Regions from separate parts of the Streptomyces sp. NBC_00554 genome, predicted to be linked through region 1. Evidence: riboswitches for the same ligand, from Rfam matches in the RefSeq annotation. Region 1 holds a riboswitch; each other region holds the start of a gene.

Region 1 (10,138 bases):
GTGCGGGCCACCTGCGAGGGTGCCGTCTGGTGTGAAGAGTCACTGCGACTCGTCGTCGGGCTCTCCGACGACCCACCACTCCTCGGTGTCGGAATCAGCCTGATCCTGAATCAGTCCGTCCATCATCCGGCCCAGTTTGGCCTCCTCGGACGAGTCAGGCAGGCTCTTGCGGTGGTGCTCCGTAGCCGCCCAGTATTTCCGGAAGATCATGTTCTGGCACATGACGCGGAAGTGGCCGTGGAGTTCGGCGCGCGACAGGGCTCCGATCCGGTAGAAGTACAGGGCGTTGATGTAGAGGGCATTCGCGAACAGGTACTGCCGCTGCTCCTCATGCGTGATTTCGGTCTCGTATGTGTTGAGGACGGAAGCGAGGGCCGGATCGTCCATGGCCTTGCACAACAGGTCGAAGTGGAGCCGGTGCTGCTCGGTGAGCACGGCGCGCCTGCGCTGTCGTGAGCTTCGTTCCGCGACGGAGTTGGCTGCGAACGCGAGCTTGGCCCAGGTGCCTGAGCCGAACCTCCGTATCGCGGAAATCTGTGTGGCCATGTCAACCCCCGAATCAGGCGACCGTTCCGCCGGTCGTCGGTTGTGGGGCGACAGGGAGCGGACCGGCGAGCGGTGGGCGGCGCGCTTGCCGTCTCCCAGTTTTGCCGAGCGGCTCTGATCGGCAGGGAGGCGGAGAAGAGGCGCACGGAGGGATGTGCGGGTGGCGTTCACCGGCGCCATGCCCAACGTGTGCCCCGCGAGCGCCGCTAACAATCGTTCACTTCGCGGCGTTTCCTCCCACTCGTATCCTGGGTCGGCATTCATTCCTCGTACGAGTGCCGGTGCGTGAGCCGCCCGCGTACGGGAGCCGGTCCCGAGCCGGTGTACGCACCGGTGTGAAAGAGGTCGCCCGTTGAGCCAGCCCAGTCCGCAGCAGATCCCTGGCAAGCAGCCGTCGACTGGCGAGGCAGCCATGCGGCAGATCCCGGGCGAGCAGCCGTCGACCGGGGAGGCCGCCATGCGGCAGATCCCCGTCATCGTCCTCGCCGGCTTCCTGGGATCCGGCAAGACCACCCTGCTCAACCACCTCCTGCACCGCAGCGGAGGCAGCCGGATCGGGGCCGTCGTCAATGACTTCGGCGCGATCGAGATCGACGCGATGGCGGTGGCCGGGGCGCTCGGGGATTCCACCGTCTCCCTGGGGAACGGGTGCCTGTGCTGTGCCGTCGACGCGGGTGAGCTCGATGTCTATCTGGAGCGGCTCGCTCAGCCCTCGGCCGGTATCGACGTCATCGTGATCGAGGCGAGCGGGCTCGCGGAGCCCCAGGAGCTGGTGCGGATGGTGCTGGCCAGTGAGCATCCGCGGATCGTGTACGGGGGGCTCGTCGAGGTCGTCGACGCCGCCGAGTTCGACGGCACGCGTGAGAAGCATCCCGAGATCGACCGGCATCTCGCCCTCGCGGATCTCGTCGTCGTCAACAAGATCGACCGGGCGGCGGACGGCGAGCGGGTGCTTCGCGTCGTCCGGGAACTCGCGGACCGGGCCGCCGTCGTGCCCGCCACCTACGGCCGCGTCGATCCCGAGTTCCTCTTCGACTGCAGGCCGACCGAGGAGCGCATCGGGCAGCTGTCCTTCGACGATCTCCACGAGCACGACGGGGATGAAGGGCACGACCATGCCGACCACCTCCACTCCGCCTACGAATCCCTCTCCTTCACCTCCGAAGTCCCGCTCAGCCCCCGGCGGTTGATGGACTTCCTGGACAGCAGGCCCGAAGGGCTCTACCGCATCAAGGGGTACGTCGATTTCGGCGCCCACGACCGCGGCAATCGCTACGCCGTCCATGCCGTCGGACGGTTCCTGCGCTTCTACCCGGAACCCTGGGCCCGTGGTGCCGCCGAGCGCCTCACCCAGCTCGTCCTCATCGGCTCGGGCATCGACACCGCTGCCCTCGCCAAGGAACTGGAGGCGTGCAAAGAGGACGCCCCACACGCCGACGAGCACAGCATGTGGGGCGTCCTCCGCTACGTACAGGACAAGGATTCGGAGTAACCGGATCCGGCTACGCCGGGCCTGCCACCACTCCCACCGTCTTCGCCAGGGACACACCCGAGCCGTCGCGGCGCGGGTCCATCTCCGGCAGTTCGGCCGGTGTGCCGTTCTTCTGCGCGGCCCGTGCCGGGGACGGGCCCGCCCAGGCGAGGGAGAGGCAGTCCTCGCCCTTCAGGAACCGCTGGCAGCGCACGCCACCCGTGGCGCGGCCCTTGCGCGGGTACTGGTCGAACGGGGTCAGCTTGGCCGTCGTCTGGACGGAGTCGTCGAGCGTGCCGCGCGAGCCGGCGACCGTGAAGACCACCGCGTCCACCGCAGGGTCGACCGCTGTGAAGGAGATCACCTTCGCGCCCTCGGTGAGCTTGATGCCCGCCATGCCGCCCGCCGCCCGGCCCTGCGGGCGTACCTGCGAGGCCTGGTAGCGCAGCAACTGGGCGTCGTCCGCGATGAAGACCAGGTCCTCCTCGCCGGTGCGCAGCTCGACCGCGCCGACGATCCGGTCGCCGTCCTTGAGCGTGATGACCTCCAACTCCTCCTTGTTCGAGGGATAGTCGGGGACCACGCGCTTGACGACGCCCTGCTCCGTGCCGATCGCCAGGCCCGGTGACGACTCGTCGAGCGTCGTCAGGCAGATCACCGTCTCGTCCGCCTCCAGGGAGGACAGGAACTCCGAAATCGGCGCGCCTCCGGAGAGGTTGGGCGCCGACGCCGTCTCCGGCAGTTGCGGGAGGTCGATCACGTTCAGCCGCAGCAGGCGGCCGGAGGAGATGACCGCGCCGATCTCGCCGCGGGCCGTGGCGGGCACCGCGGAGACGATCAGGTCGTGCTTGGTGCGCTTGTCCTCCTCGGCTTCTCCGAAGGGGTCGCCGTTGGCCGTACGGGCGAGCAGGCCCGTCGAGGACAGCAGGACCCGGCACGGGTCGTCCGCGACCTGGAGCGGAACCGTCGCGGCGGCGGCGCCCGCGGACTCCAGGAGCACCGTGCGCCGGTCGGTGCCGAACTTCTTGGCCACCGCGGCCAGTTCGGTGGAGACCAGCTTGCGCAGCTCCGAGTCCGAATCCAGGATGCCGGTCAGCTCGTCGATCTCGCCGTTGAGCCGGTCGCGCTCCGACTCCAGCTCGATGCGGTCGAACCTGGTCAGCCGGCGCAGCGGCGTGTCCAGGATGTACTGCGTCTGGATGTCGCTGAGCGAGAAGCGCTCGATCAGGCGCTCCTTGGCCTGCGCCGAGTTGTCGCTGGAGCGGATGAGGCGGATGACCTCGTCGATGTCGATCAGGGCGACGAGGAGGCCCTCGACCAGGTGCAGCCGGTCGCGCTTCTTGGTGCGGCGGAACTCGCTGCGGCGGCGTACGACCTCGAAGCGGTGGTCGAGGTAGACCTCGAGGAGCTCCTTGAGGCCGAGGGTGAGGGGCTGGCCGTCCACCAGCGCCACGTTGTTGATGCCGAAGGACTCCTCCATCGGCGTCAGTTTGTAGAGCTGCTCCAGGACCGCCTCGGGCACGAAGCCGTTCTTGATCTCGATGACCAGGCGCAGGCCGTGCGTGCGGTCCGTGAGGTCCTTCACGTCGGCGATGCCCTGCAGCTTCTTGGCGCCGACCAGGTCCTTGATCTTGGCGATCACCTTCTCCGGGCCGACGGTGAAGGGCAGTTCGGTGACGACGAGGCCCTTGCGCCGGGCCGTCACGTCCTCCACCGACACCGTGGCGCGGATCTTGAAGGTGCCGCGGCCGCTCTCGTACGCGTCCCTGATCCCGGAGAGGCCGATGATCCGGCCGCCGGTGGGCAGGTCGGGGCCGGGGACGTGCTTCATCAGCGTGTCCAGGTCGGCGCCCGGGTAGCGGATCAGGTGGCGGGCGGCCGCGATGACCTCGCCGAGGTTGTGCGGCGGCATGTTTGTGGCCATGCCAACGGCGATGCCCGACGCGCCGTTGACCAGCAGGTTCGGGTACGCCGCCGGGAGGACGCCCGGTTCCTGCTCCTGGCCGTCGTAGTTCGGCGCGAAGTCGACCGTGTCCTCTTCGATGGACTCGGTCATGAGCGACGTGGCGTCGGCCATCCGGCACTCGGTGTAACGCATGGCGGCCGGCGGGTCGTCGTTGCCGAGCGAGCCGAAGTTGCCGTGGCCGTCGACCAGCGGCAGGCGCATCGAGAAGGGCTGGGCCAGGCGCACCAGCGCGTCGTAGATCGACGAGTCGCCGTGCGGGTGGAGCTTACCCATGACCTCGCCGATGACGCGGGCGCACTTCACATAGCCGCGGTCGGGGCGCAGGCCCATCTCGTTCATCTGGTAGACGATGCGGCGGTGCACCGGCTTGAGGCCGTCGCGGGCGTCCGGCAGGGCTCGGGAGTAGATGACCGAGTACGCGTACTCGAGGAAGGAGCCCTGCATCTCGTCGACGACGTCGATGTCGAGGATGCGCTCCTCGAAGTCGTCGGGCGGCGGGGTCTTCGTGCTACGGCGGGCCATCGCTGCTGCGACTCCTTCACAGTCTCTGCCGGGGCATGAACGGGTTCTGACGCGCACCATTGTGGACCGCCCCACTGACAACGCGGACCACGACCCGTCCGTTGAGGGCTTTCGAGGGTCCGTCGCAGGGTCGTTCGCCGTTCGCGATTCTCGCTCTGGGCGTAGGAGGCGCGGGAACTTCGCCAGCTGTCCGCGCGCTTGCATACAGTGGCAGGACCGACAGGAAATCCGTAGTTTTCCGCGATCGAAGGGACGTACATGCCCATGGGTCACACGGCCACAGCTGAGGCAGGCTCCGGCGGGCTGACAGCGACCGAGCACCGCCTGGCCAACGGCCTGCGCGTGGTGCTCTCCGAGGACCACCTGACCCCGGTCGCCGCGGTGTGCCTCTGGTACGACGTCGGCTCGCGCCACGAGGTCAAGGGGCGTACAGGACTTGCCCACCTCTTCGAGCACCTGATGTTCCAGGGCTCGGGACAGGTGAAGGGCAACGGCCACTTCGAGCTGGTGCAGGGAGCCGGTGGTTCGCTGAACGGCACCACCAGCTTCGAGCGCACCAACTACTTCGAGACCATGCCCACCCACCAGCTGGAGCTCGCCCTCTGGCTGGAGGCGGACCGCATGGGCTCGCTGCTCGCCGCGCTCGACGATGAGTCCATGGAGAACCAGCGGGACGTCGTCAAGAACGAGCGGCGGCAGCGCTACGACAACGTGCCCTACGGGACCGCGTTCGAGAAGCTGACCGCCCTTGCGTACCCGGAGGGCCACCCGTACCACCACACCCCGATCGGGTCGATGGCAGACCTGGACGCGGCCACCCTGGAGGACGCCCGCGCGTTCTTCCGCACGTACTACGCGCCCAACAACGCGGTGCTCTCGGTCGTCGGGGACATCGACCCCGAGCAGACGCTCGCCTGGATCGAGAAGTACTTCGGCTCCATCGCCGGGCACGACGGCAAGCCCGCCCCGCGCGACGGCGCCCTGCCCGACACCATGGGCGAGGAGCTGCGCGAGGTCGTCGAGGAAGAGGTCCCCTCGCGCGCGCTGATGGCCGCCTACCGGCTCCCGGAGGACGGCACGCGCGCGGGTGACGCCGCCGACCTGGCGCTGACCGTCCTCGGTGGCGGCGAGTCCTCCCGGCTCTACAACCGGCTCGTACGCCGCGACCGCACCGCCGTCGCGGCCGGGTTCGGCCTGCTGCGGCTCGCCGGAGCGCCCTCCCTGGGATGGCTTGACGTGAAGACCTCCGGCGATGTCGAGGTCCCCGTCATCGAGGCCGCCGTGGACGAGGAGCTCGCCCGGTTCGCCGAGGAGGGCCCCACGGCCGAGGAGATGGAGCGCGCCCAGGCCCAGTTGGAGCGCGAGTGGCTGGACAGGCTCGGTACGGTCGCGGGCCGCGCCGACGAACTGTGCCGGTACGCCGTCCTGTTCGGCGACCCGCAGCTCGCCCTGACCGCCGTACAGCGCGTCCTCGACATCACCGCCGAGGAGGTCCAGGAGGTCGCCAAGTCCCGCCTGCGCCCCGACAACCGCGCGGTTCTCGTCTACGAACCGATCGCCACTGAAGACGCCGAAGACACCGACGAGGAGGCGGCGAAGTGACCGAGCTCGCCACCATGGAGTTCCACCCCCAGCCGCAGGCCGGCGAGGCCAGGCCGTGGGCGTTCCCCGCACCCGACCGTGGCACCCTCGGCAACGGCCTGACCGTGCTGCGCTGCCACCGCCCCGGCCAGCAGGTCGTCGCCGTGGAGGTGCTGCTCGCCGCGCCGCTGGAGGCCGAGCCCGCGGGCCTCGACGGCATCGCCACGATCATGGCGAGGGCCTTCTCCGAGGGCACCGACAAGCTCTCCGCCGAGGAGTTCGCGGCCGAGCTGGAGCGCTGCGGGGCCACGCTCGACTCGTACGCCGACCACCCCGGCGTACGCCTGTCGCTCGAAGTCCCCGTCTCGCGCCTCCCGAAGGCGCTCGATCTGCTCGCCGACGCCCTGAGGGCACCGGCGTTCGCGGACAGCGAGGTCGAGCGGCTGGTGCGCAACCGGCTGGACGAGATCCCGCACGAGACCGCCAACCCGGCACGCCGCGCCGCGAAGGAGCTCTCCAAGGAGCTGTTCCCGGCCACCTCGCGCATGTCCCGTCCGCGCCAGGGCACCGAGGAGACGGTCGAGGCGATCGACTCGGGAGCCGTACGCGCCTTCTACGAGAAGCACGTACGCCCCGCCACGGCCACCACCGTGATCGTCGGCGACCTCACCGGGGTCGACGTCGACGCGCTGCTCGCCGACACGCTCGGCGCCTGGACCGGCTCGTCCGCCGAGCCGCGCCCCGTGCCGCCGGTGACCGCCGACGACACCGGCCGTGTCGTCATCGTGGACCGCCCCGGCGCCGTCCAGACGCAGCTGCTCATCGGCCGTGTCGGCGCCGACCGGCACGACCGCGTCTGGCCCGCCCAGGTGCTCGGCACGTACTGCCTCGGCGGCACCCTCACCTCGCGTCTGGACCGCGTCCTGCGCGAGGAGAAGGGTTACACCTACGGTGTGCGGGCGTTCGGCCAGGTGCTGCGCTCGGCCCCGGACGGCACCGGTATCGCGATGCTCGCCATCAGCGGCTCCGTGGACACCCCGAACACCGGCCCGGCACTCGACGACCTCTGGAAGGTGCTGCGCACCCTCGCCGCGGAGGGCCTGACGGACGCCGAGCGCGACATCGCCGTACAGAACCTGGTGGGTGTGGCGCCCCTCAAGTTCGAGACGGCGGCGGCCGTCGCGGGCACGCTGGCCGACCAGGTCGAGCAGCACCTGCCCGACGACTACCAGGCGACGCTGTATCAGCAGCTCGCCGCCACCGGCACCGTGGAGGCCACCGCGGCCGCCGTGAGCGCCTTCCCGGTGGACCGCCTGGTGACCGTCCTGGTGGGCGACGCCGCGACGATCGAGGAGCCCGTCAAGGCGCTCGGAATCGGTGAAGTGAGCGTCGTTCCGGCGGAGTAGGGCCGAGTAGGACAGAGCGGAACAGCACGCTCCCATGGGGGCCCAGGAGACCACGGAGTCTCCTGGGCCCCCATTTGTCCGTATTGATAGAGAGGTTGCCTGTCTGCCCTGTGGCATGCGCTACAAAAGCCGTGATCCGTTTGTCGATTGAAAGATGTCCCGTTTAGCGTCGGTCCGGCTGTTCGTCAGGCAGTGCGCCGCGCCCGCGGCACCGGACAGCCATCGCTTAGTCCCCGTACGGCGTGAGCCAGGGGAGCCGGGGACCCACACGTAGTCCCTGGGGTGAATCGGACGCCCTCTCCGGAGGTGGTCCGTAGGAGACCTTCCTGCTCCGAACCCGTCAGCTAACCCGGTAGGCGAGAAGGAAGGAAAGGATCAGCCCCTACATGGCGTTCACCTGTGGCACAGGCAAGCACCGTCGCCCGAGCCGCGTGCAGCGCACGACCAAGAACGCCATCGGCGTCGCGGCGCTCACCACCACCGGCGTCCTCGGCTCCCTGGCCTCCCCGGCGCTCGCCGCGGACAACTCGGTCGAGCAGACCGGTCTGACCCAGGCCATCGAGATCGGTGACTCGATCGCCGACCAGATCGACGCGCAGGCCGCGGCCCAGCAGCACGCCGCCGACGAGGCAGCCGCGAAGAAGAAGGCCGACGCGGCCGCGAAGAAGAAGGCCGAGGAGAAGGCCAAGGAGGAGCGCGAGGCCAAGGAGCGCGCCGCCCGCGAGGCCGAGCGCAAGCGCCTCAACACCTTCGTCTCACCGGTCACCGGCTCGTACGTCTCCACCGGCTACAAGACCGGCGGCAGCCTCTGGTCCTCCGGCAGCCACACCGGCATCGACTTCCATGCCGCGTCCGGCACCTCGGTCCACGCGGTCGGCTCCGGCACCGTCGTCGAGGCCGGCTGGGGCGGCGCCTACGGCAACAACATCGTCATCAAGATGAACGACGGCACGTACACGCAGTACGGCCACCTGTCGTCCATCGGCGTCTCCGTGGGCCAGACGGTCACCCCGGGCCGGCAGATAGGCCTCTCCGGGTCCACCGGCAACACCACCGGGCCGCACCTCCACTTCGAGGCCCGGACGACCGCCGAGTACGGCTCGGACATCGACCCCGTCGCGTACCTCCGCTCGCACGGTGTGAACGTCTGACGCCGCCCGGCATGAACGACTGATCACTCGCTTACGTACCTGTACAAGGCCCCGGCTCGCACGAGCCGGGGCCTTGTGGTTTCGAACCGCTTCCTGTCCAAAAAATATCCATGGATTCCGGTCCGCCATCGGAAATTCCGAGTCTCTGCAATAGAGTCACTGAACAAGCGTCAATCGACGGCGTTTCACGGGGATTAAAGCGGAGGTCCGGTATGCGTGTTCCTGCGCACTCGGTATGCACAGCGATCCGCGACGACATCGTCGCGGGTGTCTACGAGCGCGGCAGCCGGCTCACCGAGGAACTGCTCGCGCGCCGCTACGGCGTCTCGCGCGTCCCCGTGCGTGAGGCCCTGCGCACGCTGGAAGCCGAGGGCTTCGTCGTCACCCGGCGGCACGCGGGCGCGTGTGTCGCGGAGCCGACCGAGCAGGAGGCCGGGGACCTGCTCGAGATGCGCATGCTCCTTGAGCCGCTGGGCGCCGCGCGGGCCGCACAGCGCCGCACCGAAGCCCACCTCAAGGTGCTCCGAGGCCTGGTCAGGCTGGGTCAGGAGCGGGCCAGGAGGGGCAACAGCGAGGATCTGCGCTCGCTGGGCGGCTGGTTCCACGAGACCCTCGCGCAGGCCTCCGGAAGCACCGCGCTGACCTCCACGCTCGCCCAGCTGCGGCACAAGATCGCCTGGATGTACGCGGTCGAGGCACCGGCCAACCCCGCGGAATCCTGGGCCGAGCACGGCGGGATCGTGGACGCCGTGGCGCGCGGCGACAGTGAGCGGGCCCGGGCGATCACGGCCCTGCACACCGAACGCGCGACGGCCGCGCACCGGCTTCGCTTTCCCGGCGCGGGAGATCGCCCGGACCGTGTGAGGACTTCGCAACATCCCGTAAACATGACGGGCCTGCGGCATTAACAAGAGCGCCGTATACAAAGAGGAGTAATTCGCGGGAGATTATTTATGCTGCCCGCACAATGGAATTGCGAAGGGCCCGCCCGATAATTCGGACGGGCCCTGCGTGGCATTTTTTGGAGCGTCGAACACCCCAACCATCAATTGAGAAACCCCAACGGCGCGCAACCACCACCGCGAGAGCGGCGCCGGTTAAGGCGCAAAGAGGTGTCTCAGACGGTCTCGGGAAGCTCCTCGAGCCCCTCGGCGACCAGCTTCGCCAGACGGTCGAGGGCGACGTCCGCGCCCTCGGCCTCGGACGCGAGGACGATCTCCTCGCCGCCCTGGGCACCCAGGCCGAGGACCGCGAGCATGGAGGCCGCGTTGACGGGGTTGCCGTCAGCCTTGGCGATCGTCACGGGGACGCCGGAGGCCGTGGCCGCCCGGACGAAGATGGAGGCGGGGCGGGCGTGGAGGCCCTCGGCCCAGCCGACGTTGACGCGGCGCTCAGCCATGTGATGCTGCCCTTCAGATGTCTCAGGTTGTCTAGACCAGTGTCCCATATCGTGAAGCGTGTCCGGAGCGGGCCCATTCGGTGACAAACCGTCTGT
Region 2 (10,138 bases), 1.1 Mb from region 1:
CCGACCGGGCAGGCCAAGGGCTGGCGGCTGTGGATCGAGGGCTGGGCGGCCGCACTGCGCGAGCCCGCGCTGCGGGAGGTCACGTGCTACCTCGACAAGCAGTGGAAGGCCGCGATCATCGAGGTAATCGCGGAGGGAGTGGCCGCGGGTGAGTTCCGCTGCCCGGACCCCACCGGCACGGCCCTGCGGCTCACCGCGCTGCTCGACGGTCTCGCCGTCCAGATGACCTCGTACGCGGGTGCCGTTTCGCGAGCGCGGACCCACGAGTGGGTGGACGAGGCGCTCGCACGCGAACTGGGCCTCGACCGCGAGGCGTTGACGGCGGCGGTGCGCTGAGGCACGCGCCTCTCCGGAACGTCGAGGGGTGGTTGGTGGTGCCGGGTCCCGGCACCACCAACCACCCCTCACTCAGCCGTCGAGCCCGGCATCGCGCCCCGGTTCAGGCCACCGCGTCGATCCACGTCTTGATCTCGTCCGGCGAGAGCGTCCCCTTGGCCGCCACATGATCCCCGGAGGACTCGCCGCGCAGGCGCCGCCCGATCCACGGGACCAGGTACTCGCGCGCCCAGTGGATGTTGTCGCGCCTGGCCTCGAGCGTGCCGCGCGGCGGAAGGGGCGGCCACGGCTGGTCCGGGTCGGCCGGCACTTCGAGGCCGAGGACCTGGCCGGCCCGGAGCGCGACGCGGGTGTGGCCCTCGGGTGACAGGTGCAGACGGTCGCCGTCCCAGGCGCGGCGGTCCTGAATCGTCTTCAGGGACCACAGGTCGAGGACATGGCAGCCATACCGGTCGGCGACGGCCCGTATATGCCCGTTGTACGTGGCGATCTTGCCGCGCATGTGCTTCAGCACGGGCACGCCACGGGTGTCGAATCCGGTCGTCACCATGACGGTGCCGACATGTGAGGTGAGATCGGCGACCGCGCGCTCGAAACGCTCCGCGACCTCGTCGGGGTCGACGCCGGGCCGGATGATGTCGTTGCCGCCCGCGCAGAAGGAGACCAGGTCCGGCGCGAGTTCCTTCGCCCTGGAGAGCTGGTCCTCGACGATCTGGTCGAGCAGTTTGCCGCGCACGGCGAGATTGGTGTAGTTGAAGTCGCCTTCGGGCTGCCGGTCCGCGAGAAGTACCGCGAACCGGTCGGCCCAGCCGACAAAGGCCCCGTCAGGCCCGGGGTCGCCGACGCCCTCGGTGAAGCTGTCCCCCACCGCCACGTACGACCCGATCACTGATCTGTTGACACTCTTCGAATCGTCTGCCACATCGGCCCATGATTCACCTTCGGGTGTGAGCTACGCGACCGTAGGAAGGGGTTGACGTGTGGTGAGATAAGCCACTCATAAAGTCTGGGTCAAGCTCGGAATAAGGGCCTGTCAGGGGCGGTTGAACAGCCGCCACACCTGGAAGTCCGTGATCCTGAAGTGACTCCAGGTGGTGCGGAACGCGAAGTGCCCACTCGTGTACGGCTCCGGGTCGCTGTAGTCGAAGACCAGCCGCCCGTTGTTACACCACTGGACGGTGGAGCCGTCCGACACGATCCGCACCCGGTTCGGTTCGTTCGCCGTGAGCAGCGGCTCCGTGTAGTCGCTGATCAGTGGACGCACGCCGGCCTCGCCGACGTAACGGCGCAGCCTCGTCGTCGTGTTCGTGTTGGCGCCGTATCCGACGTAGTACGCCTTCAAGTAGTCGTACTCCGCGAGCGCGCCGCCCCGAGGCGTGGCGAAGAGGTCCTCCGGGGAGCGGACGTCGACGGCGTTCCAGAAGTTGTTCAGGTCGGACACCCGGTCGTTGACACCGCCCGCGGAGACCGGCGTCGCGGTGTACTCGATGACGTACGGCCCTTCGAGCTTCCGTCTGAACCAGACCGTCGCGCCGTCCGGCACGTCGATGTCCAGGACACCGCGCGAGGCCATGACCGTGCCGCCGTTCTCCAGTTCGGCGGCCCATTGACCGAGTCCGTGCCGGAAGCTGTCGTGGGCCAGGAGCTCGCCCCGGCGGTAGCGCGGCGAGGCGCTCGCGGCGGTGGCCGGGACGAGCGCCGCGAGAGCGGCACCGGCGGCCAGGGCTCCGAAGGTTCTACGAGTGGTCGTCACGGGAAAGCGGACCTCCGAGGCGATTAGAAAGCGCTTACGGAGATCACTGTGCGGCCACCGCGGCACGTCTGTCGACACCTCGTCCGGGCTGTCCACAAGACCGCAATGTGCCGCTCATGAATCCGAAGGAACGCGGTCCGTCGGCCACGAAACACCGAAGGCCGGACCCCGGGGATCGTGGGGTCCGGCCTTCGGAGGTGAGGGAGAGGCGTCAGCCGACGGTGACACCGTGCGCGCGCAGGTACGCGACCGGGTCCACGTCCGAGCCATAGTCCGGCGTCGTGCGGATCTCGAAGTGCAGGTGCGGTCCGGTGACATTGCCGGTCGCGCCGGAGAGGCCGATCTGCTGCCCCTCGGTCACGGTCTGGCCCGCCGAGACGGAGAGGGAGGACATGTGGGCGTACTGCGAGTACTGGCCGTCGGCGTGCTGGATGACGACCTGGTTGCCGTACGCGCCGCCCCAGCCCGCCGAGACGACGGTGCCCGCGGCGATGGACTTGATGGTGGTGCCGGTCGGGACCACGAAGTCCACGCCGGTGTGGTAGCCGCTGGACCACATGCTGCCGGCGGTCTTGTAGGCGGTGCCGACGGTGGCGCCCTCGACCGGCAGGGTGTAGCCGGAGCTGCTCGCCGTGTCGGTCGCCGGGGTCGTGGTCTCGGCGGCCGTCTTGGTGGACGACTCGGAAGACTTGGACGACTGGGTGGACGACTTCGACTTGGCGGACGACTCAGTGGTGCCGCTCGACGCGGCCTTCTTGCCGATCGTCAGCTTCAGGCCGGGATGGATGAGAGCCGGGTCCTCGCCGACAGCCTTGCGGTTGTCCGAGTACAGCTTCTTCCAGCCGCCGCTGACACTCTGGTCGGTGGCGATCTTCGAAAGAGAGTCGCCCGCCTTTACCGCGTAGGTCTTCGTCGCGGTCTTCTTGGCGGCGGCCGGAGCAGAGGTGGCGGCCTTTTCCTGAGCCGTTGCGGCCTTTTCCTGAGTCGAGGAAACCGTGGCCGTCGGAGTCGCTGCATGGGCACCGGTGGCCCCCATCAGTGGCAGCGCGAGCGCGGCGCCACCCGTTCCGGCAACGGCGATCGAGCGCGTGAAACGCTGGGACTTGGGACGGCGGTGCTTACCCTTCGCGGGCATGACGAATTCCTCTCCGGCGCCTGCGAGGTGAGCTGTCGGGTGCGGGCTGGAGATGCCCGGCCACGCGGCTGCGCGGCTATACCCCTAGCCGTTCCGGAGACCGGAACAGGCGTCTTACCTGTGGGTCCCCCGCTCCTGCCACATACGGGTGAGTGCGGATTCCGGGCGGCGGCAGGATTGGGCGTCCGTCCGGATTGATGGCGAACGTAAGCGAAATGAGAGCGCGTCGACAACCATGTGGGCTTTCTGTGGACGTCACCCCCTTGATCCATGCCGGAATTCCCGTCACCCTCTGTGGACTGATGACCTTTCCGGCCTCTCAAATAGCCCGGGAATTCGGGCAGGTTGACAAAAAGGTGTCGCAACACATCGTCACGAATATGACGCTGCTCACGCACGTCGACCCACGGCACCTTATTCCAGGGCCAGTTGTAATGAAGCAGCTAATTCGGACAGAACAGTCACATGCGACGCAGGCGGATAACCGTCGCATCGAGATCCCCGCGCAGCCCCGCCCTCACCCCGTGATGCAGCAGTACCGCACCTCTGTGCATTTCGCCCGTTTCGCGGCACTCGTACGCTTGTGTCGGGTCGAGTCCGCGTAGCCGGAGCCGCGCGACCGGCTCACCGTGACGCTGGGCCTGGAGCCAGGCGAGGACGACGACCTCGTCGCCATGGACGTACTGCACCGCGCTCAGCCCACCCTCCGGGGGCCGCAGCCGGTAGAGGTCACCGCGCTGCACGACGGGCCGGATCTCCTTGTACAGCTCCACCCAGTCCCGCGCTTCGGCGAGCTCCTGCTCACTCCACTCACTCAGGTCGCCGCCGACGCCGAGTACCCCGGCCATCGCGCTCACGAACCGGAAGCGCAGCGAGCTGACCCGCCCGTTGAGCTGCGTGTTCGGGCTGTCCGTGACCCAGGCGGCCATGATCCGGGCCGGGTGGATCTGGCTGAAGCCGTCCTGGATGGCGAGCCGGTCGAGCGGGTCGGTGTTGTCGGAGGTCCACACCTGGTCCGTACGGGCCATGACACCCAGGTCGATACGGCCGCCACCGCCCGAGCAGGACTCGAACGCGACACCGGGGTGCGCGGCCCGCAGCCGGTCCAGAAGGCCGTACAGGGCCTCCACGTGCGCCACCCACAGCTTCTGCGGATAGCGCTCGCCCGGCCAACCCGCATCCGTGAAACAGCGATTGAAGTCCCACTTCACGTAGTCGATGGGGGCGCTGGAGAGCAGTCCGTCGAGCTGCTCCCACAGGTACTCCTGGACGTCCGGGCGCGCGAGATTCAGTACGAGCTGATTGCGGTACTCCGTCCTGGTTCGCCCCTGCTGGAACTGCACCCAGTCGGGGTGCGCGCGGTACAGCTCGCTGTCCGGATTGACCATTTCCGGCTCGACCCAGATGCCGAACCGCATACCCAGCGCGTGTACGTCCTCGGCGAGCGGCTTCAGGCCGGCCGGGAAGCGGTCCGGGTTGGGCGTCCAGTCGCCGAGCCCCGCGCGGTCGCTGGTGCGCGCCCCGAACCAGCCGTCGTCGACCACGAACAGCTCGACACCCATGGCCGCGGCCCGCCGCGCGAGCTTGCGCTGCTGGTCCTCCGAGATGCCGAAGTCGGTGGCCTCCCAGGAGTTGTAGAGCACGGGCCGGTCCTGGTCCACGTCCGGGATGACGTACATGCGCTGGTACGCGTGCCAGGCGCGGCTCGCCCCGCCGAAGCCGCCGTCGCTCCAGAGCCCCGCGAAGACGGGCGTGGTGAACGACTCCCCCGGCTCCAGGCGCAGCAGACCCGAGTCGTCGTACCCGGCGCCGCCGGTGATCTGCACGCGCGCGTCGGGGAGTTGGGCCACGGAGATCCGCCACGAGCCCGACCAGCCGAGCGCGCACCCGTACACCTCGCCGCTCTCCTCGGTCGCCTCGCTGTCGAGCGCGACCCACGGCAGGTGCTGGTGCCCGGTGTGCCCGCGTCGGCTGCCGATGACCTTCTCGCCGTAGGTGAGGTGCGATCGTACGAGCCGGGACTCGGCCGCCCACCGCCCGTGCAGCTGGGACAGCCGCCAGCCGTCACGCTCGGGCAGTGTCCAGGTCGCGGAGTCGGCGCGCAGCAGCTCCAGGGCGGGCCCGGCGTTGACGAGGCTCACCCGGCGCTCGACGACATCGCCGCGCATCCGGTAGTGGAGGGTGATGGCGAGCCCGGAGTCGGAGAAGCGCAGCCGCAGCTCGTCCCCGTCCGCCTCGTACTCCTCGAAGCGCCACTCGGTCCCGCGCCGCTCGTCCGTCCGCACGGACAGGGCGGGGCGGGTGAAGCGGGGGCCGCCCTCGACCGGGTACTCCTCACGCCCGTCGAGCGGCGACTCGAACGGCCAGTACTGGGGTGCCGGCAGGGCGGCCAGCGCCTCGGCGTCGGCGAGCGTGATGCGCGGGCCCCAGTGGAGATGCAGTAGCTCGTCGAGTTCGGTGAGCCGCAGTGCATAGCTGCTCGTCGGCCCCGAAAGAAGCCAGGTACGACCGTCCGCGCCGATCTCCGTCATCAATCCCCCACAGATACGAACAGGTGCGATCAGGTACCAACATCATCACGCGCTCCGTGCCCTGGAGGCAACGCCTCCGCACCTGCGAAGACGGCGCCTGTGGACAACTCATTGCCCCAGGTACCCATGTCGTATCGTCGATAGCGCAACGTCCGTCGGCGGGCGACGCCGAGCAGCGCCGACGGTTTATTGGGAGGAGTTCCCGTGACGCAGCAGATCCCGTCGACCGAGCCCGAACTGGCCGCAGTGCGCAACTTCCGCGATGTGGGCGGTCTGCCCACCGTGGACGGCCGACGGGTGCGGTACGGGGTGCTGTTCCGCAGCGGCCACCTCGCGCACGCCACCGATGAGGACGCCGCGTTCCTCGCCTCCCTCGGCCTGCACACGATCTTCGACTTCCGCAATGCCTCGGACCAGAAGCTGGAGGGCCCGGACGTCGAGCTGCCGGGCGTGCGGAACGTGAATCTTCCGCTGACCGACCCGGCCGACGGCGCCGAGTTCTGGAAGATGGTCCGCGACGGCGATCTCGACCAGCTGCGCGCTCTCCTCGCGGACGGCAAGGGGGCGAACCGAATGATCAACTCCTACCGCGCCATCGTGAAGCAGCGCACCGCGGAGCATTCCCAGGTGCTGCACTCCCTCGCCGAGGACAGCGTGCCCGCCCTGATGCACTGCGCAGCGGGCAAGGACCGCGCGGGCCTCTCCATAGCCATCACGCTCCTCGCCGTCGGCGTCGAGCGTGAGGCCATCGTGGCCGACTACCTGGAATCGAACGCCGCGCACCGGCGCTACAAGGTCCACCGCAGCAGCGCCTCCGCCTCGGCGTACTCCCCTGAGGTCATGGAACTGCTCAGCCCGCTGTTCGACGCGCGCGCCGAATACCTGACGGCGGCCTTCGAGACGATCGAGGAGACCTGGGGCGGAGTCGACGCCTATCTGGAGCAGGCGCTGGGGGGCACCCCGGAGCTGCGGGACCGGCTGCGCGAGCGGCTCGTCGACTGACGAAGGCCTCCTGGTCCCCTCCGAGCGGCCCCTACTGGTTCTGCGCGCCCAGCGTGAACAGCAGGTACACGAAGGCCGCGAAGAGGTGGCCGACGGCCACGTAGATGATCAGCCGCACCCACAGAGCGCGGGGGAGCCTGTCGTCCATGTCGCGGCGGGGGCCGGATTCCGTCGGTTCGGTCATGGTGTCTCTCCCAGGGTGGGGTGCCCCGTCGCCGGGCCGAGGCACAGCGCGGCGGTGGGGCTCTGCAGCAGGGTGTGTACGAAGAGGAGCTCGGCGCCGTCCCGGTCGGCGGCGGCGATGCGGTGCGGGGTGAGCGAGTCGAAGTGCGCGCTGTCCCCCGGCGCGAGCACCTGCGCGGTGTCACCGAGGCGCAGCCGCAGCCGCCCCCTCAGGACATGGAGCCACTCCTCGCCGGGGTGGACCCGCACGATGTCGCCCTGCGAGCCGTACGGGACATGCACCCGCAGGGCCTGCATCCCGCGCCCGGAGGCGCCGGCCTGCCAGTAGGTCCAGCCGCCCGCCGCTGTCGGCTCCATGTCGGCGGCACGCACCACGGCGTCCCGCTCCGCGACCGTCTCGCCGAGCAGCTCCGAGACGGTCGTACCGTAGATACGAGCGAGTGCGAGCAGCATCGGCAGTGAGGGCTGGCGCTGCCCGGTCTCCAGGCGCGAGAGGTGGGCGGGCGAGAGCCCGGCGGCGCGGGCCGCGGCCTCCAGGGTCAGTGAGGCACGGCGGCGCAGCTCACGCAGCTGGGGTGCGACGACATGGAGGTCGTCGGCGGCCCTCTGCGGGGAAGGGTTCGAACCCTCGGCGGTGCTCATGCCTCCATTGAGCCCGAGCCTTACCTCTGGGGCAAATTTCTTACCTCAGAGGCAAAAACCCGACGGTTCGCCATCGCCCGCTCTTTCCGGTCCGCCATCGCCTGCTCTGCCAGCGGTCCGGCACCGCCCGCTCTCTCAGCGGTTCGCCACCGCCTGCTTCACCAGCGTCTTCCCGAAGTCCCACATCAGTCCGCCGCCGCCGTGCGCGTCGTCCATCACGGCCGTGAAGGCCTCCACGAAGCGGTCCACGTCCCGCTCGTCGACGACCAACGGCGGGATCAGTTTGATCACCTCCAGGTGATCGCCGGAGACCTGGGTGAGGATGCGGTGCCGTTGCAGCAGCGGTACGACCACCATCTGCGCGAACAGACCCTTGCGCGCGGCCTGCAGCATCGTCCAGCGGCTGCGCAGCTTCAGGGACTTGGGCCGCCCGAACTCGATGCCGATCATCAGTCCCCGGCCGCGTACGTCGCTCAGCAGCTCGTACTTGTCCACGAGCGCCGCGAGCCGGGACTTCAACTGCTCACCCGTGGCCCGGGCGTTGGCCACGATCTGCTCGTTCTCCATGACCGAGAGCACGGCCAGCCCCGCCGCCATGGCCTGCGCGTTCGACCCGAAGCTCGCCGAGTGCACGAGGACCCGGTCGATGGACGAGTAGACCTTCTTGAAGATCCAGTCCTTGCCCAGCGTGGCACCGACCGGCACGTAACCGCCGGACAGCGCCTTGGCCACGCACACCAGGTCCGGCTCCACACCCTCCTCGTGCTGATAGGCGTAGAAGTCCCCGGTCCGCCCAAGACCCGTCTGCACCTCGTCGACGATGAGCAGCGCCTTGTGCTTGTGCAGCAACTCCTGTGCGGCGCGCAGATATCCGGGCGGTGTCTCGTGCACCCCCTTGCCCTGGATGGGTTCGACGATGAGGGCGGCGACGTCGCCCTTCTTCAACTCCCCTGCCAGGGCGTCGAGATCACCGAGCGGGACGGCCGTGTCGGGCAGCAGCGGTGCGAAGCCGTCCCGGAAACCGTCCTCGCCGTTCACGGACAGCGACCCGGTGGTCAGCCCGTGGAAGGCGTGCGAGCAGTACAGGATCCGCGGTTTCCCGGTCGCGTACCGGGCGAATTTCAGCGCGGTCTCGACGGCCTCCGTACCGCTGTTGCCGAAGAACACCCGGTCCAGGTGCGGGCTGTGGACGAGCAGCCGTTCCGCGAGGAGTCCGGGCAGCGGCTGGCAGTCGAAGCGGGTGAGGTCGGCGAGCGAGGCGTCGAGGACGTCGTGCAGCGCCTTGCGGACCACGGGGTGATGTCGGCCAAGGCCCATCACCCCGAACCCGGCGAGCATGTCCAGGTAGTCCTCCCCGTCCGCGTCCCAGAAGTGCGCGCCCTCGGCTCGCTCGTACACCTTGTCGAAGCCGATGGTGTGCAGCATGCGCGGGAGCTGGTGGTTCAGGTACTTGGTGTGCAGCTCGTAGCGCTCGGCCCCGCGTTCGGCGAGCAGCGCGCCGAGGTCGAACTCCTGCTTCCCGGAAGGCGTGGTCATTCCTTTTTCTCCTTGGACAGCTCGTCCTTGACTGCCAGACCGGCGCTGATCCGACCGGCGATCTCCACGGGCGTGAGACCTATGTCGGCCAGCACCTCACCACGTTTGGCGTGCGCGAGGAACTGCTCCGGAATGCCGAACCGCCGTACGGGTACGTCGACTTCGGCGTCCCCCAGCGCCAGCGCGATCGCCGAGCCGACCCCGGCCGCCCGGCTGTTGTCCTCGACGACGGCCACCAGGCGGTGCTCGGCGGCGAGCCCCGGCAGCGAGGGATCGACCGGCTTGACCCAGCGCGGGTCGACGACGGTGCACCCGATTCCGCGGGCTTCGAGCAGTTCGGCGGCCTGGAGGCAGACCGGTGCCATGACTCCGATGGCCACCAGGAGCACCGAGGGCCGCTCCCCCCTGTGCAGGACGTCCATCCCGCCCACATGGTCGACCGCCGGAATCGCCGGCCCCACCGACTCCTTCGGGAAGCGGATCATCGTCGGCGCGTCGTCGACGGCGACCGCCTCCCGCAGCTGCGCCCGCAGCTGGTCGGCGTCGCGCGGCGCGGCGATCCTGAGCCCCGGCACGACCTGGAGGATCGACATGTCCCACATGCCGTTGTGCGAGGCGCCGTCCACGCCCGTCACTCCGGCCCTGTCCAGCACGAAGGTCACGCCGCACCGGTGCAGGGCCACATCCATCAGGAGCTGATCGAAGGCCCGGTTGAGGAAGGTCGCGTAGACGGCGACCACGGGATGCAGCCCGCCGGTGGCAAGGCCCGCCGCCGACACCGTGGCGTGCTGCTCGGCGATGCCGACGTCCCACACCCGGTCGGGGAACTTCTCGGCGAACTTGGCGAGCCCCACCGGATGCAGCATGGCCGCCGTGATCGCCACGACGTCCTCCCGCTCCTCCCCGATCCTGACGATCTCGTCACCGAACACCGACGTCCAGGAAGGCCCGTTGGAGGGCGCGAGGGGCTCGCAGGTGAGCGGGTCCATCACACCGACCGTGTGGAAGTGGTCCTCCTCG
Region 3 (10,138 bases), 1.6 Mb from region 1:
AGGCGGACCGTCACCGCCGGTGACACCAAGGCATCCCCACGGGCCGCCGCCTGCACCGCCTCCACGAGCAGCCCCGGAGAGGCGTCCTTCAGCAGGAATCCGCACGCCCCGTTCCGCAGTCCGGTCCGTACGTAGTCGTCCTGGTCGAACGTGGTGATCAACACGACGTTCATCGGATCGGCCACGCCCGGCCCGGCCAGCTGCCGCACCACGTCCAGACCGTCCAACCGCGGCATACGGATGTCGGTCAGCACCACATCCGGGCGCAGCCGGCGTGCCAGATCGATGCACTCGACACCGTCGGCCGCTTCCCCGACCACGGTGATGCCTGGCTGCGCCCCCAGAATCAGGCTGAATCCGGTCCGCACCAACTGCTGGTCGTCGGCGATCACCACATCGATCTGTGTATCGGCCACTACTTGTTCCTACCACAGTGCGTGTCGGTCGGCCGGGGGCATCTGGCTGCAGGCCTTCCGGTTCCTCGGGGTGAGACACCGGTCGCCATGGTCACCACGATTGCGCCGGGCGAGACCCGTCGCGTCGGCCGTACGTACCGGTTCCACGCGAACCTGTCGGTCATTCGGCCGACACCGCCGCCGGAGATCAGTGAGCCGACCCGATGTCCACCACTCGTGCCCACTCGGGCGGCGACTCCGGTACGTAGTCGGGATCGTCCTCGTCCCAAGACGGGGCCATGTGCTGCCGGGGGAACAGGCCCACCACCGTCCGGCACGGTGGTCGGGTGGCAGGCCAGGGTGTCTGGCCGTCGGTCAGGGCCACGATGACATCCGGCCGGGATCCGGCTCGTAGCGCCTTGGCGAAGCCCGTGCGCAGATCCGTACCCCCGCCGCCCACCAGCGGGATCCCCTCGGCACGGCACAGCGGGTGTGCGATCCGGGCCGCCGCGTCGCACGGCACCACGGTGATCAGGTCGCGACGGCCGCCCAGGGCACGGGAGATCGCGGCAACTTCCAGGAGCGCGCTGCCCAGTTCGGCGTCACTGACCGAACCGGATGTGTCGATGACCACGGAGACCCGGGGCGGTCTGCGTCGGAGGCTCGGCAGGATCGCGCCGGGCACCCCGGCCGAGCGCCGCGACGGCCGGCCGTACGTGTAGTCCTCGCCCGCTCCGGAGCCGGAGGCCGCCGAGCGGACCGCCGCTCCGAGCAACTCCCGCCACGGCTGCGGCGGGTGGAACACCTCCTCCGCCCATCGTCGCCATCCCTGCGGGGAGTGACCCTGGCGGGCCTTGATGCCCTGCGCCACCCGGAACCGGACCGCGTCCCGTTCCTGCGCGCTGAGGCCGTGCGCACCGTCCGGTCCCAGCTCCCACTCCCGGTCGAGTCCGTCGGCGCCGCTGCCGCAGTCCAGCCAGGCCGCGTGCTGTGCGTACAGGCTGAGCCGTATGTGGCCCAGATAGGTCTCCATGAGCTGGCCGTCGGGCAGCCCCAAGGTCCCCGGTACGACGGCGTCCTCGGGCTGGATCAGCCCGTCGCCGAACGCGTCGTCGTTGATCTCGCAGTCGGCGGCGATGTTCATCCGGAGTCGTTCCCCGGGGCCGGTCAGCTCGTGTTCCCGGGCGTATCGGTCGCTGCGCCCGTGGTGGTCGCGGAGCAGGTGGGAGACCTCGTGGACCCATACCGCGGCCAGTTCCTCCACCGGGGTCCGGTCCACGAAGGCCGGCGAGACGTAGCACCGCCAGTGCCGGTCGACGGCCATCGTCGGCACCCGGCGCGACTCCACGGTGTGCAGGGCGAACAGGGCTGTCGCCAAGTAGGGCCGGGCGCGGGCGGCGTGCAGTCGGGCGGCGAAGAGCTTGTCGAGGTCGAGGTCGAGGCCGACGTCGTGGCTGGGGCTGGGGCCGGGGCTCAGCGTCCCCGATGCGTCCGGGTCCGGGTCCGGGTCCGGGGCCAGGCCCGGGTTCGAGGTCGTCATCGTCCGGCCTTCGCGGTGACCGCGGCACGGGTGGCGGCCTGTGTCGCCGCGTGGTCCGCGCGCCGGGACAGGGACACCGCTCCGGCGAGCTGCTCGATCGTTGCCGGAACGTCCCAGTCCTCCTGGCGCAGTGTGGCGAGCGTGGTCGCGGGGACGACCACCAGGTCCGGGGCTCCGGTCTCCACCGCCCGGACCAGGAGCGCCCACGCCGCGTCCCACCGGGACTTCTCCGGACGCTTGCGGACCGCCGCCACCACACCGTCGAGCACTGCTTGGCGCAGGTCTCCCCTCTCGGGCAGGGCGGCACCCGTCGGGTCGGCGAGAAGCGATTCGGGGTCCGGGAGGTCCATCCGGTCCAGGCTTGCCAGCAGTTCCAGGCCCGGACCGTCCCCGACCGTGCCTCTGACCAGCATGGAAAGCACCTCCCGGGAGGAGCCGGCCGCGGTCGCGAAGGCGATCAGGCACAGGGTCATCTCCCAGCTCCGGGGTGAGGGCCAGGGGCCGCCCCGGCGGGTTTCGTTGCTGGGCAGTTGGTGTACGAGTTTGGGCCGGCCGGTGAGGAGTCCGCACACCGCGCGGCGGGCGAAGTCCACGGCCTCCGGCAACCTCTCCGGGGCGAGCAGCGGCAGTGTCGCCCGGGGCCAGGTCCCGCCGAGGCCGCGTACGACGACGTCGTGGTCGTGGGTCCACTGGAGATGGACGAACCGGTTGGCCAGCGGCGGGCTCAGTTCCCAGCCGTCGGCAGCCGAGGATCGCGGATTGGCGGCGGCCACGATCCGTACGCCGGGCGGCAGTTGAAGTGAGCCGATGCGCCGCTCGAGCACGAGGCGGAGCAGGGCGGCTTGAACGGCCGGCGGCGCGGTGGACAGCTCGTCCAGGAAGAGCAGCCCCCGACCGGCCCGTACCAGGCGAACTGCCCAGTCCGGCGGGGCCATTGGGACGCCCTGTTCCGCGGGATCGTCTCCGATGATGGGCAGCCCCGAGAAGTCGGACGGTTCGTGGACGCTGGCGATCACCGTGGTCAGCGGAAGATCGAGGGCCGCGGCGAGCTGTGTCAGGGCAGCGGTCTTGCCGATCCCCGGCTCACCCCACAGGAGTACCGGCAGGTCGGCGGCCACGGCCAGTGTCAGGGCCTCCAGTTGGACGTCGGGGCGCGGTTCGGTGGTGGCGTTGCGCAGCAGGGTCAGCAGGTCGCCGGCTACGTCGAGTTGGGAGGTGGGAGTGGTGGCTGCGGCGGACGGGGTGCAAGTGGGCATGTTTGATCACCTTTGGGTTCGTGGTGGGTACGGGGACGAAGGCCCCTCCGGGAGCGGGGGACGAAGGTCCCTCCGGGGTCGCGAGGTCTCCCCGCGTCAGCGCAAGGTCGCCCGGCGCGGGCGCGGGCGCGAGCGCCCGCGTTCACGGGGACGGTGACAAGCCGGGTGGCAGCTGATGCCGTCGGGCCCGGGTCCCGGCGCGGGTCCGATCAGGCCCGCCCTGAACAACCCGTACGTGATCCGCCGTGCCGCGGCCGCCTCCAGCTCGTCCCGCAGGGCGCCGCCGCGCAGCACCGCGTCGGGGCCGAGCAGGCCTTCGACGACGGCCAGCGCGCCGGCGGTGTCGCCGTGGACCAGGCGTTCGCGGACGCCGGCGAGACAGTCCGGACGCCGGTGTGCCTCGTCGATGGCCTGCAGACAGGGGAGCGGAGTGCCGGTGAGCGCGACCAGCAGTTCCTCCCGGCGGACCTCGGCGGGGTCGTGGTCCAGCGCCGCCAGTACCCCGTCGACCAGGCCGATCCGGTGCTCGGCCCCACGGCACTCCACGAGTCGCGGTTGGCCCGCGGCCCGGTCCGGAACGGGGGAGGAGCGGGTCGGCGAGCGACCCGTCATCAGTGCCGAGGCGACCAGTGGATGCAGCCGGTCGACCTCGAGCGAACCGGTGCGGATCAGCTCCAGGTCGGGCAGCACCCAGGTCGCCGCGTCGGGCAGTACCGGCAGTGCGGAGGCGCTGCCGTCCGTGGGCGCCGCGGCGATCCGCATGACGGGTGGCGCGAGGCCGTCCCTGTCCGCGGTCAGCTTCAGGGCCAGCCGATGCCGGGCCCCGATCCGCACGGCGACGGTACCGGTGCCGTCCGTACGCCCTTCGGCGTGCAGCAGGATCCCCGCCTCGGCCGCCCATCGGTCGACAGCACACCGGCGTTCCTGCGGCACCATCCCCAGCGGATCCGGATCCGGATCCGGGTCGGCGGAGGGGGCGCGCGGCCGATCGGCCCCGGACCGGACCCTCAGCTCGTCGGCCCTGCGCGCGTCCCACAGGTGCCGGTGCAGGTCGAGCCGGTACCGCCGGTTGGGATGAGGATGAGGGTGAGGATGCGGATGCCGGTATGAGCCGGACTCGAAGCCGGGGCCGCCCCACAGCGCGAGGCTGATCCGCTGGCCGGCGTCCGCCCAGGCGGGCGGAGTCCGGACCACGAGGTACACCGGGTGCGCGCCCTCACGCCCCGCGGCCACGTACTCGTACCGTGCCAGGGCGATGGTCAGCCCCGGGCGCAGCAGCCCGTCAGGAGCGACCCTCGGCAGGTGCCAGCGCAACAGGTCGGGAGCCAGATGGCGGAGATCGGCCCGGATCCGGGCCGCGAGGTCGTGGCCATGCGTGCGCGCCACGGAACGCAGATTGAAATCGACGTCGATACCTGCGGCGGCACACGCCCCCGCCCAGTCCCCGGCGGAGCGGCGGGCGGTCGCAGTCTCGATCATGGAGGGCGGCACGGCGAACTCGCGCACGCGCAGCCAGAAGGAAAGGCGGGAATCCCCATTCGCGGTCCGAGTGAGCATCAGCACTCACCTTGCGCGGATGGGACCCCCAATCTGCCTACGGATTGAGTCATCATCGCTGCGAGCATAACGCTCCCGACCGCGATCCGGCAGGTGCATTTTTGTGGCGCATGGAGAGGCGCATGGATCTGCCGGTTCCATGCGCCAGCTGTCCGCCGGCGGTCGTACGGAGATGAACTGCCTGCTCAGTAGGCCCCGTTGACGTTGTCGATCGAACCGTACTTCGCCGCGGCGTAGTTGCAGGCCGCCGTGATGTTCGCGACCGGGTCGTAGGGGTCCATCGAGGTGCCGGCCACGTGGTAGGCGGCGAAGGTCGGGTCGATGACCTGGAGGAGGCCCTTGGAGGGGGTGCCGGCGGCGGCGTTGGAGTCCCAGTTGTTGATGGCCAGGGGGTTCCCCGCGGACTCGCGAATGATGTTGCGGTGGATGCCGTCGTAGGTGCCGGGGATTCCGGCCTTGGCCATGACGTCCAGGGACTCCTTGATCCAGCCGTCGAGGTCGTCCGTGTAGGTCGTGGTGGTGGCGGGGGCCGCCGCGGATTCCGTGGTGGAGCCGGTCGACTTCGTGGACGTTTGGGCAGTTTTCGTGCCAACCGTCAGGGTGGTGCCCGGACGCAGCGCCGCCGGGTCGCTGCCGATGACCGCGGCGTTGGCCTTGTAGAGCGTCTGCCAGCTGCCGTCCTTGGTGTGTTCCCGCGCGATCTTGGACAAGGTGTCGCCCGCGGCGACCTTGTACGTGACGAGCTTGACGTCGGGCACGGCGGCGGGAGCGGACTTCGCCGCCGCGGTCACCTGGGCGGGCACGGACGCCTGGGTGGCGGCGTGGGCGCCGGTCGCGCTCACCAGGGGGAGTGCGAGCGCGGCTCCGCCCGTTCCCGCCGCGACCATGCCGCGGGTGAGGTGGTTGGTCCTGGGGCGGCGGTGCTTGCCTCGTGCGGGCATGACGAATTCCTCTCCGGCGCCTGCGAGGTGAGCTGTCGGGTTCGGGCGGGAGCTGCCCGGCCGCGTGGTGGGTGCGGCTTCACCCCTAGCCGTTCCGGTGTCCGGATCGGCGGCTTACCTGGGTCCCCCGCTCCTGCCGTGAGCGCGTGGGTGGGTGGGTTTCCGGGCGGCGGCAGGATTCGGCGTTCCGCCTGGATCGACGCGAACGTATGCGAGAGCACATGTCGGGAACAAGGCCCGATTTCGCGGCGTAGATCGCTTTTGCCTCGGTGGATTGCAGCGAGAATCGCCCGATTCCACCGGAATGTGAAACTCAACTTGCCTTTCGCGAATGGGCAATTGTGAACCGGGGTCAGATGTCGATCTTGTCCGGACGTGACCCATTTCACGCGACCAAGCATGAACAAAGCGGCGACGCGGGCAATCTAGGTGCAATACGGGCAATCGCTGGACGCTCGAAGGCACGATGACCGGCGGCCGCCTAGGGCCTGTCCGGCGGATCAGGCCCTAGCCCGCAGTCCGCGGAATTCGCCGCTCCCACGTCCGGTGGAACACCACTTCGTCCCCGTCCTTGCAGATCAGCTCGTTCAAGGTGATGAAGTCATCGGCATCGCAGGTGATTTCGGAGGTTGTGGAGACCCGCGCATCCCAAGGCAAATCCGGCCGATGCAGCCGGATCGACCAGGTCGACCGCGTCCGGGCCGACAGCGGATCCGACTCATTGATCGTGTACGTCTCCACCGCGTCCTCCGTGAATTCGAGGCCGTCGGGATAGACGCGGGTGCCGCCGTAGCGGGGGTCGACTTCGAGGCGCCACTCGCCCTTGGCGACGTCGCGTACGACGAGGCGTTCGGGGCGTGGTTCGTCGAGGGTCGCCGGTACGACGACGCCCAGGGGTTCGGACTCCTCCGGCTCCTCGAAGGTGATCGGGGACGACGACTGCCTTGCCCGTACGGGGAGTTCGAGGGCGCTGCCCGCCGGGTCCAGGGTGAAGCCCGCCTCCGAGCCGGGCTGGGGCCAGATCCACGGCCAGTACGCGGAGGAGACCGCGAGGCGGATGCGGTGACCGGACGGGAAGGCGTGGCCGATGCCGTTCAGGTCGAAAAGCACGTCCTCCGTAGAGCCCGGTTTCCAGGGAACCGCCTGGTCACGGCCATGGCGTGCTGACAGGTTCAGGACGCCACGGGTGACGAGTGTGGAGGAGCCGTCGGGGGCCACGTCGCAGACCCGGGCGATCACCTGGCCGCGCTCGGCCCAGGACGTCAGCCGCAACCGCACCTTCGGGCGGCCCAACACCCAGGTCTCCTGCGGGACTTCGAACTCGAAGCAGGCCGAACGCCCGTCCTCCTCCCGCTGGTCCGGCGGCAGGTCCGCGTCGTTCCCGAAGGGGAAGAAGCGGCCCGCGTCCACGCCCGTGTGCTGCGGGGAGCGCACCAGTACCGGCGCGCCCTGGAGGCCGTACGAGACCGGTGTCACGGAGGGGGACGGCCAGGCCTCGTCGCCCACCCACCGGCCCGGCAACACGTCGTACACCGTTGCCGGGCGGTGCGAGTCCATGACGTACGAGCGGAGGAGCGGTTCCGACATCACGCCCGTGTCCCCGTCGCGCAGCCAGTGGTCCCACCAGCGCAGCGTCTCCTGGAGGAAGCCGATCGCCGGTCCCGGCGGCAGGCCCCGGTCCGGGTACTGGTGGGACCAGGGGCCGATCAGGCCTCGTACGCGATCCGGTGGCAGGTTCTCGACCAGGCGCAACACCGTGTCCCGGTACGGGTCGTGCCAGCCGCCCACCGCGAGGACGGCGGCCTGGATCGCGCCGTAGTCCTCGCAGACGCTGCCGTGGCGCCAGTACGCGTCCCGCGTCTGGTGCTCGAGCCAGGTGTGGATGAAGGGGTCCACCGCCTCCAGCCGCTTCACCCACATGTCGTGCCACATCACCTCGCCCACGTGCACCGGGTCCGGCGGGCGGGCGACGAAGGCGAGCATGGTGGCGGCCCAGGCGTGCATGTCGACGGCGAGGACGGAACCTCCCATGTAGTGCACGTCGCTGTCGTAGCGGTCGTCCGCCGAGCAGACCGTGACGATCGCCTTGAGCGGTTCGGGCGCGAGGGCCGCGATCTGGAGCGAGTTGAAGCCGCCCCAGGAGATGCCGAACATGCCGACCCTGCCCGAGCACCAGGGCTGGGACGCCAGCCAGTTGACCACCTCAACCCCGTCGGCCAGCTCCACCGCCGAGTACTCGTCCGTCGGCATGCCCTCCGAGTTGCCGTGGCCGCGGACGTCCACGCGGACGGAGGCGTAGCCGTGACCGGCGTACCAGGGATGGCGTTGCCAGTCGCGCGGCGCGGTCCAGTCCGTGAGCCGGTACGGGAGGTACTCGAGGAGCGCAGGTACGGGCTCGTCGGTCAGCGGGCGCCAGATGCGGGCGTACAGGCGGGTGCCGTCCGGGAGCGGGATGAGGACGTCCTCGTGAGCCGTCTCGTAGGGGAAGGACGTACGGATGCGCATGATGGGATCCCAGTGGCTTCAGTGGACGGGGTGCATCGTGCGGCGCAGCCACGGCGCGAGTGCCATCACGGCGAGGCCCGCGGCCACCGCGATCGCGCCGTTGACGCCGAAGTAGGCCGGCTTGGAGACGTCGTCGTAGAGCTTCACGGTCTGGGCCTGGATGCCGTTGGCGAGCGCGAGGGACAGGAACCAGAGGGACATCGTCTGGCTGGTGAAGGCGGCCGGGGCGAGCTTCGTGGTGGCCGACATGCCGGAGGTCTCCAGGAGGATGTCGCCGAGGCCGAGCAGGAAGTAGGAGCCGACGATCCACCACGCGGACATCAGATAGTCGTCGCTGCTGTGGCCGCTGGTCGGCAGCACCATCAGGAGGAACGACAGACCGCCGAGCACGACCCCGATCGCGATCTTGTTGGAGGCGTGCGGCTGGCGGTGGCCCATCCGGACCCACAGCGCGGCGACCACGGGCGCGAGGGCGACCTCGAAGGCGCCGAGCGCGGAGGCGTACCAGCTGGCCGGGAAGTCGTAACCGAGGATCGTGGTCTCGGCGTTCGACGCCGCGAGCAGCATCATCGTCGAGTACGCCTGGAAGAGGATGAAGTTGAAGACCGTCGAGGCGAGGAAGAGGACGATGTACGGGCGGAGGCGGCCGCGTTCGGCGTCCGTCACCCGGGGGCTCTTGAACATCACTACGAAGTAGACGACCGGCGCGATCACCGAGATGAGGGTGAGCAGGTCGACGAAGCGGTCCATCGTCAGGTAGCCGACCACCGCGAGGAGAGTCGCGAGCACGGCCGCCGCGAGGATGCCGAGGACGATCAGCAGGACCGCGCGGCGCATCGCGTCGGGAGCGAGCGCGAATTCCGCCGCGCGCTTGCGTCCGGCCAGGTGACGGCGGCCCATGACGTACTGGATCAGGCCGAAGGTCATGCCGACCGCCGCCGCCGAGAAACCCCAGTGCCAGCCCCGGTGGTCGCCGAGCCAGCCGGTGATGAGCGGGCCCGCGAAGGCGCCGATGTTGATCGCCATGTAGTAGAGGGCGAAGCCGGCGTCGCGGCGGTCGTCGTCGGTGCGGTAGAGCTTGCCGACCATGGTGGCGACGTTGGGCTTGAGCAGGCCGGTGCCCGCGCTGATCAGGCCCAGGCCGACCCAGGTCATGGTGGCCGTCGGCACCGCCATGGAGTAGTGGCCGCAGGCGATCAGGATGCCGCCCCACAGGACCGCGCGGTACGAGCCGAGCATCCGGTCGGCGAGCCAGCCGCCGGCGACCGAGACCAGATAGACGAGCGTTCCGTACGCGGCCGACACCGAGGCGGCCGTGCCCGACGACATGCCCAAACCGCCGTGGGCGACGGTGTCGGCGAAGTAGAGGACGAGGATCGCCTGCATGCCGAGGAACGAGAAGCGTTCCCAGACCTCCAGGCCGGAGAGGGTGAGCAGGCCCCTGGGCTGGCCGAAGAAGGCGTGGTCGTCACCCGGAGGCGGCGGCGGCTCGCCGCCGGGCTCGGTTTCGACGGTGCTTCGGGACACGGCGGCCGGTCTCCTTGCTGGTCGCTGCGGGGCACGGGGTGACGGGGGCGTTGGGCACGCTGCGGGGCACGGGGTGACGGGGCGCGCCGGGGACGCTGCGGGTCACCGGGGAGTGTGGCAAGTAGGCGGATATCGGCTCGTATTAGTTGATCAAGAACATACCTCTCGTGATCGGATACCGCCCGGGCTGTGCCCCGTCCCTCCCGCCCGGGGGAACTCGTGAGGGAAGTCGGCTACAGGGACGGTGGGCGCTCGTGGTGATCGAAACGTGACCGGATACGCTGACTTGAGTGATGGCAGCGACACATCGACAAACCGCGTCACCGACCGAATGATCGACCGAGTTCGCCATGTGATCGTCAGCAGACAGGAGAACCTCTCGTGACCGTCGTCGGGCCGTTCGGGCTGAGCGTGCGG

Evidence for each region. Region 1 has a riboswitch for cyclic di-AMP ahead of OG266_RS11030 (M23 family metallopeptidase). Riboswitches for the same ligand answer to the same signal wherever they lie in the genome.
Region 2: it holds a riboswitch for cyclic di-AMP, as region 1 does, so the genes downstream of both, OG266_RS06325 (peptidoglycan DD-metalloendopeptidase family protein) here and OG266_RS11030 (M23 family metallopeptidase) in region 1, are expected to answer to the same signal.
Region 3: it holds a riboswitch for cyclic di-AMP, as region 1 does, so the genes downstream of both, OG266_RS18085 (LysM peptidoglycan-binding domain-containing protein) here and OG266_RS11030 (M23 family metallopeptidase) in region 1, are expected to answer to the same signal.

Annotation. Positions count from the first base shown of each region.
Region 1 covers NZ_CP107799.1:2,530,892-2,541,029, reverse strand. The annotation lists gene OG266_RS11055 (DUF6082 family protein) at 40-546, opposite strand; gene OG266_RS11050 (GTP-binding protein) at 959-2,038, shown strand; gene OG266_RS11045 (DNA topoisomerase (ATP-hydrolyzing) subunit A) at 2,049-4,505, opposite strand; gene OG266_RS11040 (M16 family metallopeptidase) at 4,764-6,107, shown strand; gene OG266_RS11035 (M16 family metallopeptidase) at 6,104-7,492, shown strand; cyclic di-AMP (ydaO/yuaA leader) riboswitch at 7,706-7,866, shown strand; gene OG266_RS11030 (M23 family metallopeptidase) at 7,879-8,643, shown strand; gene OG266_RS11025 (GntR family transcriptional regulator) at 8,856-9,551, shown strand; gene OG266_RS11020 (HPr family phosphocarrier protein) at 9,761-10,042, opposite strand.
Region 2 covers NZ_CP107799.1:1,392,760-1,402,897, forward strand. The annotation lists gene OG266_RS06310 (TetR/AcrR family transcriptional regulator) at 1-336, shown strand, start outside; gene OG266_RS06315 (SGNH/GDSL hydrolase family protein) at 440-1,225, opposite strand; gene OG266_RS06320 (DUF6250 domain-containing protein) at 1,370-2,089, opposite strand; gene OG266_RS06325 (peptidoglycan DD-metalloendopeptidase family protein) at 2,301-3,224, opposite strand; cyclic di-AMP (ydaO/yuaA leader) riboswitch at 3,229-3,385, opposite strand; gene OG266_RS06330 (alpha-galactosidase) at 3,686-5,755, opposite strand; gene OG266_RS06335 (tyrosine-protein phosphatase) at 5,960-6,757, shown strand; gene OG266_RS06340 (DUF6126 family protein) at 6,789-6,905, opposite strand; gene OG266_RS06345 (helix-turn-helix domain-containing protein) at 6,938-7,582, opposite strand; gene OG266_RS06350 (aspartate aminotransferase family protein) at 7,718-9,118, opposite strand; gene dxs (1-deoxy-D-xylulose-5-phosphate synthase) at 9,115-10,138, opposite strand, start outside.
Region 3 covers NZ_CP107799.1:4,180,322-4,190,459, reverse strand. The annotation lists gene OG266_RS18105 (response regulator) at 1-416, opposite strand, end outside; gene OG266_RS18100 (VWA-like domain-containing protein) at 604-1,935, opposite strand; gene OG266_RS18095 (AAA family ATPase) at 1,932-3,191, opposite strand; gene OG266_RS18090 (hypothetical protein) at 3,288-4,748, opposite strand; gene OG266_RS18085 (LysM peptidoglycan-binding domain-containing protein) at 4,934-5,689, opposite strand; cyclic di-AMP (ydaO/yuaA leader) riboswitch at 5,694-5,844, opposite strand; gene OG266_RS18080 (CocE/NonD family hydrolase) at 6,197-8,194, opposite strand; gene OG266_RS18075 (peptide MFS transporter) at 8,213-9,721, opposite strand; gene OG266_RS18070 (polyprenyl synthetase family protein) at 10,103-10,138, shown strand, end outside.